3 regions of the Candidatus Nitrospira allomarina genome follow, and region 1 is predicted to be linked to each of the others. Evidence: riboswitches for the same ligand, from Rfam matches in the RefSeq annotation. Region 1 holds a riboswitch; each other region holds the start of a gene.

Evidence for each region. A riboswitch is a leader RNA that binds a small molecule or an ion and turns the genes downstream of it on or off. The one in region 1 is predicted to bind cyclic di-GMP.
Region 2: another riboswitch for cyclic di-GMP. It lies ahead of PP769_RS10935 (response regulator); the one in region 1 lies ahead of PP769_RS15790 (sigma-70 family RNA polymerase sigma factor).
Region 3: another riboswitch for cyclic di-GMP. It lies ahead of PP769_RS18595 (fibronectin type III domain-containing protein); the one in region 1 lies ahead of PP769_RS15790 (sigma-70 family RNA polymerase sigma factor).

Annotation. Positions count from the first base shown of each region.
Region 1 is NZ_CP116967.1:3,554,805-3,557,934, forward strand. Features, by position in the region: gene PP769_RS15785 (cell wall hydrolase) at 1-306, shown strand, start outside; gene PP769_RS15790 (sigma-70 family RNA polymerase sigma factor) at 307-1,185, opposite strand; cyclic di-GMP riboswitch class I at 1,271-1,361, opposite strand; gene lptG (LPS export ABC transporter permease LptG) at 1,663-2,751, opposite strand; gene PP769_RS15800 (LptF/LptG family permease) at 2,780-3,130, opposite strand, start outside.
Region 2 is NZ_CP116967.1:2,462,129-2,465,258, reverse strand. Features, by position in the region: gene PP769_RS10940 (hybrid sensor histidine kinase/response regulator) at 1-965, opposite strand, end outside; gene PP769_RS10935 (response regulator) at 952-1,410, opposite strand; cyclic di-GMP riboswitch class I at 1,603-1,694, opposite strand; gene PP769_RS10930 (hypothetical protein) at 2,039-2,644, shown strand; gene PP769_RS10925 (PAS domain S-box protein) at 2,690-3,130, shown strand, end outside.
Region 3 is NZ_CP116967.1:4,263,357-4,266,486, forward strand. Features, by position in the region: gene PP769_RS18590 (Ig-like domain-containing protein) at 1-602, shown strand, start outside; cyclic di-GMP riboswitch class I at 1,432-1,513, shown strand; gene PP769_RS18595 (fibronectin type III domain-containing protein) at 1,581-2,771, shown strand.

The DNA.
Region 1 (3,130 bases):
GTGATTCGGAACCGAATGGCTCTCAAATACCACAGCGATGGCACGGTCAAGGGCACGGTTCTTCGGGCCAAACAGTTTGAACCATGGATGGGACGAAATCCAGAGGAAGTGCAATTCGATCAAACCAATCGAATCATGCAAGATAGTTTATTAGCCTGGATGCTTGTACAAGACGGGCGAAAGGTGGTGGATGGGGCTGTACTGTTTTATAATCCCCAACTGGTCCAGACTCCCCGGTGGGCTCAGGTCAACCGTAAAGTGGCAAAAATTGGCGGACACGAATTCTTTAATAAGCACACCATTTAATTAGTCGCGAACAACAGGCGTTTTTCGCAAATTCCTGGGTCGAGGCGCCCGGGATTCCCCATCCTCAATACGTTTCAACTCTATGCGGAGGTGTCGAATGGCACCGGAATGCACCCGACAGACCCCAGACTCGGTCAGACCCATTTGCCGCCCAATTTCTTTCATCGTCAATCCGGCATGATAATACGATTGAAGCACCTCTTGCTGGCGGGCCGATAATGTCTGTAGGGCCGCTGACAATGCCGCTTTCATTTCTGCATCCGCACAAGCCACAAAAGGGTCCAGATGGTTAACATCCGGCAAAACATCACGGAGGGTACATTCATCTTCTCCCTGCCCAACCGGCTCATCCAGACTAATTAAACGAGGATCACACCCGCCCACTCCTTCTACTTCTTCAATGGGTACGCCCAACAGGGTGGCCAATTCCTGTGTGGTCGGTGGCATCCCATTTTTCTGAAGATGCTCTTCAACTTTTTGTCGCACTTGATCTCGGCGAGATCGCACAGACCGAGGAACCCAATCCATCGACCGAATTTCATCTAACATCATCCCACGAATGCGATATTCGGCAAATGTGCGAAATTTAATATCGCGTGTTGGATCATAGCGCTTCAACGCCGACAACAGCCCCATAGCCCCTGCGCTGGTCAAATCCTCGACATCCAGGGAAAAGGGATTCCTGAATGCCATAATTCCAGCCATCCGACGAATCGTCGGGAGAAACTCTAATAAAATCCGGGTAACATGTTCCTGATCGAGCTGGACCTGTGCTTCCGTATGTTCTGCATTTTTCGGACTAACCGAACCGAGGTGAGACGAGCCGAGTTCTTTAATACCAACTGCTGTCTTTGTGAAAGATTGTGCGTCTTCGTTCATGTTTTGGCCTTTCCAGGGTGACCAAAAAAAGCGCCCAATTCCAGGGAATGGGCGCATGAACGAACGCATGGATCCACCAACACAGTTCGGTAACCAGACGAACCCTGAAACACCAACGTTCTCAGGGTTTCTTGGCTTTGCGCCCTACCCTCACGGATAGTTTGCCCTTGTCACCTGTTGAATTCGTTATTCGATAATTACAACCTCATATAAGTGATGGGTTTTTGAGGTTCCCCGATTAGCGGTCTGCCTTGGATCCCCGGTTTCTCTCCTATTCATCGACCTCTATCTCTATGGAAATGTTATCGGATCCGAGTCAGGGGGAATTAAGAAAATCCCTTGCGTGTTTATGAGAAAACTTGACAAGTTCATACATCGCACAGCATCAAAGACCAACACGAATGGTGAATAGGAACGGATGATCAAAAGCCCAATCACACATTCTTTCCAATGCTCTTCATGACAATCGTGGAACCCTCATTTTAGCCTTAAAAAAAGATTAATCCCGATGATCAAAAACATGGCTGTGGCAATCCAACTGCCAATGATCGGTAATACCGCTCCATTTCGTCCTAAGACAATGCCGACCGAATGTGCAGCCCAGAAAAAAAACCCAATTGCCAGAGTTTGCCCAAGCCCTTTTGCTATTCCAACCTCACGCACACCACTTCCGCGGAGACTCACCGAGATCCCTAACAGTATCATCACCAGAGGAACGAGAGAGTATGCAATTCGAGACCAATAATCAGTTAAAAAACGATGAGGACTATGACCATCTTCTATCAACCTTTGAATATAGTCATGCAATTGATACAAGGACATATGCTCTGGAGACTGAGCTAGCCAATTCTGAAAATCATCAGCCGTGAGAGAGAGAGGCAACGACTGCCGTGGCAGACTATTCACTTGCATACGTTCTTCATCCTGAAATGTTCGCTCAATTGCATGCTCCATTATCCATTCCTCACCAACAAATGTTGCCCATTTCCCTTCAAGAATGCCTTTGAGACTGAAGCGATCGTCAAGCGTGTACTGGTGAATACCATTCAACCGAAACCCATCTTCTGTCACTGAATCAATCCGCATAAGGTGATTGCGTCCCACCCGAAGCCACAGACGTTCTGGAGTAAGTAAAAGGGGTTCTGGTTTATTTTGGATTAAGACCGATTGAACAAATTCAGCTTTAATATTGGCCAGAGGAATCAACACGGCCGTTAAACTCAGACCCACGACACTCACAAGCCCGCCAAAGATAAAAAAGGGAATGGCAATTTGATAAAAACTTAACCCACAACTGCGCATCGCCGTGATTTCACGAGTCCGATTAAGCCCACAAACCGTCAAAATTGACGCCATTAGAGCCGCCAGCGGGGCTAAGAGAAAAGCAATTTCGGGAATTCGATAGACAAAAAAGCTGAAAATAACGGTTAGGTCTGCATCATATTTCAAAAACTTTCTCAATTTTTCAAAAAAATCCACAACCAGATAAATCGTCAGCACGGTCACAAGACACATTAGGAAGACGCGGCTGAACTTCCCAAACACATACCAAGAAATTTTTTTCATGATCTAACTTGCTTGAAAGGATTCTGGATCATTGTTTTCCAGCTTGAAATAGCAGGAATCCTGTGAAGCAGGCTAGGATAATGTTAGGCATCCACGCACCAAAAAACGGAGAGATCACCAAAGTCGTCACGAGAAACTCTCCCAACACATTTAATAAATAAAATCCGATAACCACGCCAACCCCAATCGCAAACCCTCCGGCTTTCCCGGACCGCTTCGACACAATCCCCACCGGGACGCCCAATAACCCCAGCACAAAGGTGGCAACGGGAAAGGCGGTGTCTTTATGAAACTCTACTAATCGACGAAGGGCTCCAGCGTCCGTTCCACCTGATTCCTCCAATTGCTGAGTGAGATTTTGGTAGGTTTTCCGTTTTGT
Region 2 (3,130 bases), 1.1 Mb from region 1:
TTGTCCTGGACAGCCACCCGGACTCTCTCAGGACAACGGCGATCCGCAGAAGCTGTCACAGTCACCTCTCCTCCCGTGGGAGTAAACTTCAGAGCATTGCCGACTAAATTGAGTAATACTTGTTTAATTCGCTGTGAATCTATCTTCACAGTGGAAAGAGAGGAATCGAAATGAGCGGACAACCGGATATTTTTAGATTTCGCCTTTGGACCGAGACAGGTTACGACATCGGTAATTATCGGCTCCAGGATGCACGGCTGAATATGTATCCGTAACTTTCCCGTCTCTAGACGCGTAATATCATAAAGATCATTAATATTGCGATCTAAATGGGCGCAACATTCCTGGATGACGGTGAGATATTCATTTTGAGATGTATTCAAGGATCCGGGAATCTGTTCTAGAAGAATATTGACGAATTCCCATGCAGCCGTGAGCGGTGTTTTCAACTCATGAGCTAATAGATGATAAAACCGCCGGATCTCGGCATTTCTCTTTTCGAGTTCCCTATTGGATAGTTCAAGCTGGCTCTGCCTTAATTTCAATTCATTGGTCAGTTTGGAATTTTCCAATCCGTGACAAATAGCCCGTTCTAGATTTTCGGTTGAAAGAATATGTTTAGGGATATAGTCTATGGCACCGGACTTAATTGCCTCGACCACCAGCGATTCATTCCCTTGGCCTGTCAGCATAATGATCGGCATATGGCAGCCTTTTGCCTGTATTTCTTTGACTAAATCAATCCCGTTTTTCAATCCGAGGTTGTAATCGATCAACCCGATATGATGCTGTTGCTGTTCGAGGGAGGCGCACCCGGCCTCATACGATGGAGCCCAATCCACTATGAGAGGAGGGCCGGAGCTAAATTGCAGAAGACTGCGCGTGATAATGGCATCATCCTCATCATCCTCCACCAGCAGAATTTTAAGAGGAACATCCCCCTGGACACCCTCAACAGCCCGCATAGACCAGTCTCCCGGGGTTTTTCAAAATAAATTGGCCTAAATGTTTTAGGATCTCCACATATTCGGAAAAACTTTCCGGTTTGGAAATATATTCAAGGGCTCCAATCGTTTCGGACTCGGCCATATCCTTCGGCATCTTGGAATCGGAAAACACGACGACGGGAATACTGCATAAGCGGTGATCTGCACGCAGTTCCAGAAGGACCTGTCGTCCATCCATCCGAGGCATATTCAAATCCAGGATGATCAAATCAGGATTCTGAGTGATCTGGAGATTCCGAAATTTTCGGCGACGGTACAGGAAATCCAACACCTCTCTACCATTGTGAACCAGTCGAATATCACACTTTATTCCACTTTCCTCCCACGCTCGACAGGCGATGACACAATCGTCGATGTTGTCTTCAGCGATCAAAATTACCCCAGGGACCGAATGTTTTACCATTGACAACTATCCTCCTTCGCGATGTTATCCATTCTGAGGGAACGGGCGCTTTTCTGATCATCCGTGAGCGGAACGCACCATCGTTTCCTGTACTCATACCCGGCTCCCGTCAGACTGTGACACAACCATGACAAAAAAAACGCCATCTTCCTGCAAAGATTGGCGCAAATCTACCCAAGCGGATTCGTGTAAAGTGGCAACCGGGCGAACCTTCCTAACTGTCAGAGAGAAAAGGTCCCTAGGCTTTGCGTCCCAACCTCACGGGTGGTTTGCGATTTTCACTTTATCATTCCTTATCGGCCCATGACCCCAAACCTTAACCTCAACATTGGCCTGCGACATAGGAGTTGTGGCGTCATGGAGAGGAGGAGACACGTTCTCAAGTCGCACATAAAGATCGAGGGTCCTTTTGAAAATGAGGCTGAGTTTTCAGCTCGGCAAATTGTGCCTTGTTTTTCACGAGGACATCACCGACGTATTGGAATCGCACTGCACTTACACGTCCGCACCTCCTCTGGCATTAACAATAATCCTGAATTATATTGAAAGAGAAACGGACTCCACAAAACACAACTTCGTTTTTGTCAATCCAATAGATCCACTGGAAAAAATCTGGAGGGCAGCCCGGATGTCGCCATTTCTTGAACCGTTGAACAATTTTATGCCGCATGGGATGTGTTTTCTTTGGGATTCCTCGCTGTTGTGGTTACATGTCATTTCAGACAGTCTCATTGCGCTTTCCTATTGTTCAATTCCCCTGGCACTCTGGTATTTCACAAAGATAGGAGGGAAATTGCCCTTCAAACCTATTATCTTTTTGTTTTGTGCGTTCATCTTAGCCTGTGGCATGACACATATGTTCAACATATGGACCATATGGAAACCCGATTATTATCCGGAAGGATTAGGCAAACTTTTTACTGCCGTCATTTCGGTAATTACGGCGATTGCTTTATGGCCACTGGTTTATAAGGCGAGCAAACTGCCAAATTCGTTTCTTTTACAAGAATCCAATCTTTTAATGAAAAAGGAAATCCAGACACATAAAACCATCGAAGCTGTCACCCGATCTCAAAGCGAACACCTTCAGAAAGCCAACAATCAATTGCGCCGACTTAACCTGCATTTGTGCGATCAAGAACTTCGTATGCTTGAACTGAAAAAGGAAATCAACAGGCTTTCACTCGCCACACACCAGCCGCAACCCTATCCCAACATTTCTTTATTGACCTAAAACTTTTCCTTGTATGACTAAGCTGGCAATACGGGGACCATTTGTATGAATGTCATTAAACATACGTCTCTTTTACTAAATCTCAATCTTCAAATAGTGTTTATCGCCCTAATGGCTTTCGCTTTCTTCTGTTTGGATTCAATGACGCATCTGGGAATTGCCGAGGGTGTGCTCTACGTTCTGGTCGTGCTGGCTACCTTACCGAGCCACCATAAGCTTTTTACTATGGGCTCCATATGGGTGTCGACCGTCTTAATTATTGCGGGGTTTTGGACATCTCCTCCCGGTCTTGAGGAGAATTACGCCCTGGTAAACCGGTTACTATCTATTTTGGGCGTGTGGGTTACCGGGTTCATGGTTTTAAGAAATCTCTCCTCAAGCCAAAAGCTTCGATCATTAAAGGATGATCTGGAAAAGCAATTTGAGACGCAGACAGTGGAGTTAAAACAACAGAATGATGCCATGCTGAACCTGCTCGATGACATG
Region 3 (3,130 bases), 710 kb from region 1:
GGGATATCCAAGCCATCGAGGATATGGACGGTGACGGCAAAGCCGACCTCCTCTGGCGCAACACCACTGATGGCCACACCGCCATATGGCTCATGAATGGAACGGCGATTGTTTCCACAGGTTTTCCGGCGGGTGTATCGTTAGGGTGGCAGATCGCGGGCGTGGGCGATGTGAATGGGGATGGGAAAGCCGATGTCATTTGGCGTCATGACACCAGCAGCACAGTGGCCATCTGGCTAATGAACGGCTTGACCATCACGTCCACCGGCTTTCCAGGGAGCGCCCCGACAGTTTGGGAAATTCAAGCCCTTGGAGATGCCAATGGCGATGGCAAAGCTGACCTCGTCTGGCGCAACGCTACAGACGGCAATACCGCCATATGGCTCATGAATGGAACGGCGATAGCCGCTTCCGGCTTTCCTGGGACAGTGTCGCGGACATGGCAGATGTCGGGAGCAAACGATGTGAATGGTGACGGAAAAGCCGATATTATCTGGCGCAATCGCAGCAATGGAGGAGTGGCGGTTTGGCTGATGAACGGTTTGACCATCACATCCACGGGCTTTCCCGGAGCCACTTCCACAGACTGGGAAATTCAGTAGCACTAATATTACAAACACAAGAATGGTAACGACATAAGGCCCCGGACCTAACCTGAAGAAGGGACGTCTGAAAAATTACCACACGGGAGGACGAGGCGAGACCTTAACCTCAGACGACGGGTCAATCATAACCGGAAGGCAACTGCCGTACGGACAAACCAGCAGGTTAGACCCTCTCACAAACACCAAGCAGGCTTACCCCCACCTTATCTGAAAAAACCTCCCGCCCATTCTTCACAAATTCTCTCCCTTGCCCCGACTACCTCGAATTTTGCTGATTTCTTATCCTACCTTGAAGGTCAAACGCGGCCAATTCGAGGATATCGGAAGTTTTTTCTACTCTTTGAAACACGACATGGAAAATTGGGAATCCATCCTCCCTCAACCGTAGCACTCATTCCGGTATTTAGCAGAGAGCGATCACCTAGGCCTGCCTTTTCCTTTGATAGGATGCCCGGATGCAAACATTGGTGCGAGTGTATTTCCTCCTTTGCCAATAGAGATACCTGATTGCCACCAGAAGGTATGAAGGAGAAATTCTCTCCCTGGGGGATCCAACATTTCTCTAGCAGCCGAAAGAAAAAAAAAGGCAATTTTCTTCTGGAGATCGCACCTTCATTCACAGAGCTTCATATTTTTGCATCAAACACAATTTCCTCCAGTTGGTTTAAAGATTTTTCTCTCAAAAGTTTTTTGTACTTCCCTATCGCTGCTACCCCTAAAGTTTTTCTTTACAGGTCCGATATAGTTCGGCAGACCGTTTGGAGGTCTAGGGTACAAACCAGAGCAACAGACGGCAAAAGAAAGTCCGCCAATTCATGAAATCCTCTTCCCGAAACGGCACACCTATTGTGAAGTAGGGTCGCAAAACCAGGAGTCAGGTCCCCAAGCCTGATCGTCCGGCCACCGAGGGAAGGCGTCATTCGCAGGGGGAGGAGAGGATGAGGACTTCGGTCCGAATACCACAAGGAGTCGACTATGGTCCGCCCTATGATCCCCTGGAATTTCGCCACCAGAACTGTTGCAGGCCTTGCATTCCTGTTCATCGGATTATTCAGCAGCCCGGCCTTCTCAGCATCTTCGGTCCAACTAACCTGGGACGCAAGTCCGGAACCGGATTTAAAGGGATACAATGTGTACATGGGAACATCCCAGGGGTCCTATAACACCACAAAAAATATCGGACTCAACCCTTCCTTTGTTTTTCAGAACTTGTCGCAGGGAATGACCTATTATTTTACAGTCACGGCATATGATCAGACAAACAACGAAAGTCTACCCTCGGAAGAAGTGAGTGTGAAAATTCCCGATATCATTACACCGACAACCCCTGGAAATCTCACGTTGACTTCAACATCAGGCACCCAAGTGGCCTTTTCATGGACAGCTTCAACCGACAATGTCGGCGTAACCGGATATGATGTGGCCCGGAACAATGTGACCATCGGGCAATCTACCACCAATGCCTTTGTGGATAAAACGATTAGTCCGGGCATGACTTACCTCTATACCGTCAAAGCCCGGGATGCCGGCGGGAATGTATCCGCATCGTCAAGTCCACTTTCCGTATCGGTCCCACTCGTCCCACCACAAGATATGATCTCGCCGTCGGTACCCCAAAACCTCACGTTGACTTCAACATCAGGCACCCAAGTGGCCTTTTCATGGACAGCTTCAACTGATAATGTCGGCGTGACGGGATATGATGTGGCTCGGAATAATGTAGTCATCGGGCAACCCACCACCACTGGCTTTGTGGATAAAACCATCAGTCCGGGTATTTCCTATTTCTATACCGTGAGGGCTCGGGATGCCAACGGCAATGTATCCGCATGGTCGGCCCCCCTGCAGTTCACTACTCCCCAGGTAATGGCCCAACTGGAAGTGTTCGTCAGCGGTAGTGGATCCGTCCTTTCGACTCCTGACGGAATTAATTGCCCACGACGAAGTTGCTCAACCAACTACCCAAATCAAACTGTCGTGACCTTGACCCCTAACCCAAGAAATGGTTGGACATTTTCAGGATGGTCCGGCAGCTGTACCGGGACTGCAACATGTTCATTAACACTCACGGGAAACAGAACCGTTCAGGCCCATTTCACGAAGGGTTCTCAGGCAGGTCCTGGCAAAGACTCTCGAAATGTTAAAAGACAAAGACGAACGAGATGACTCTCACACCCTTCACCATTCCCTGGATGGCGGGCATGAGTAAAAATTATCCGAGAAATTAGGGGTGTCAAGAAACAAAACTGTAGGCCGTCGCGGATGGGCATTTCGGGAAATTCAAAAATGAGGTGTCCGGTCCGGAATATCAGAAAGGACTTCAATCGGGGTCAAGAACCGAATGTCCCTGCACAGATGGCGGGTAATAACAGTTAGGACATCCAAACGGCCACCGCACACGAATATAGCACGGAAAATTACTTCCCCCCTTAAGAAAAAATCCGGCAACCACCCATTAGTATTTTCATTCGTGCCGCGCCCCCACGCGGCACACCTACTCCAACAAATTCCTTCCATCCAAAGAC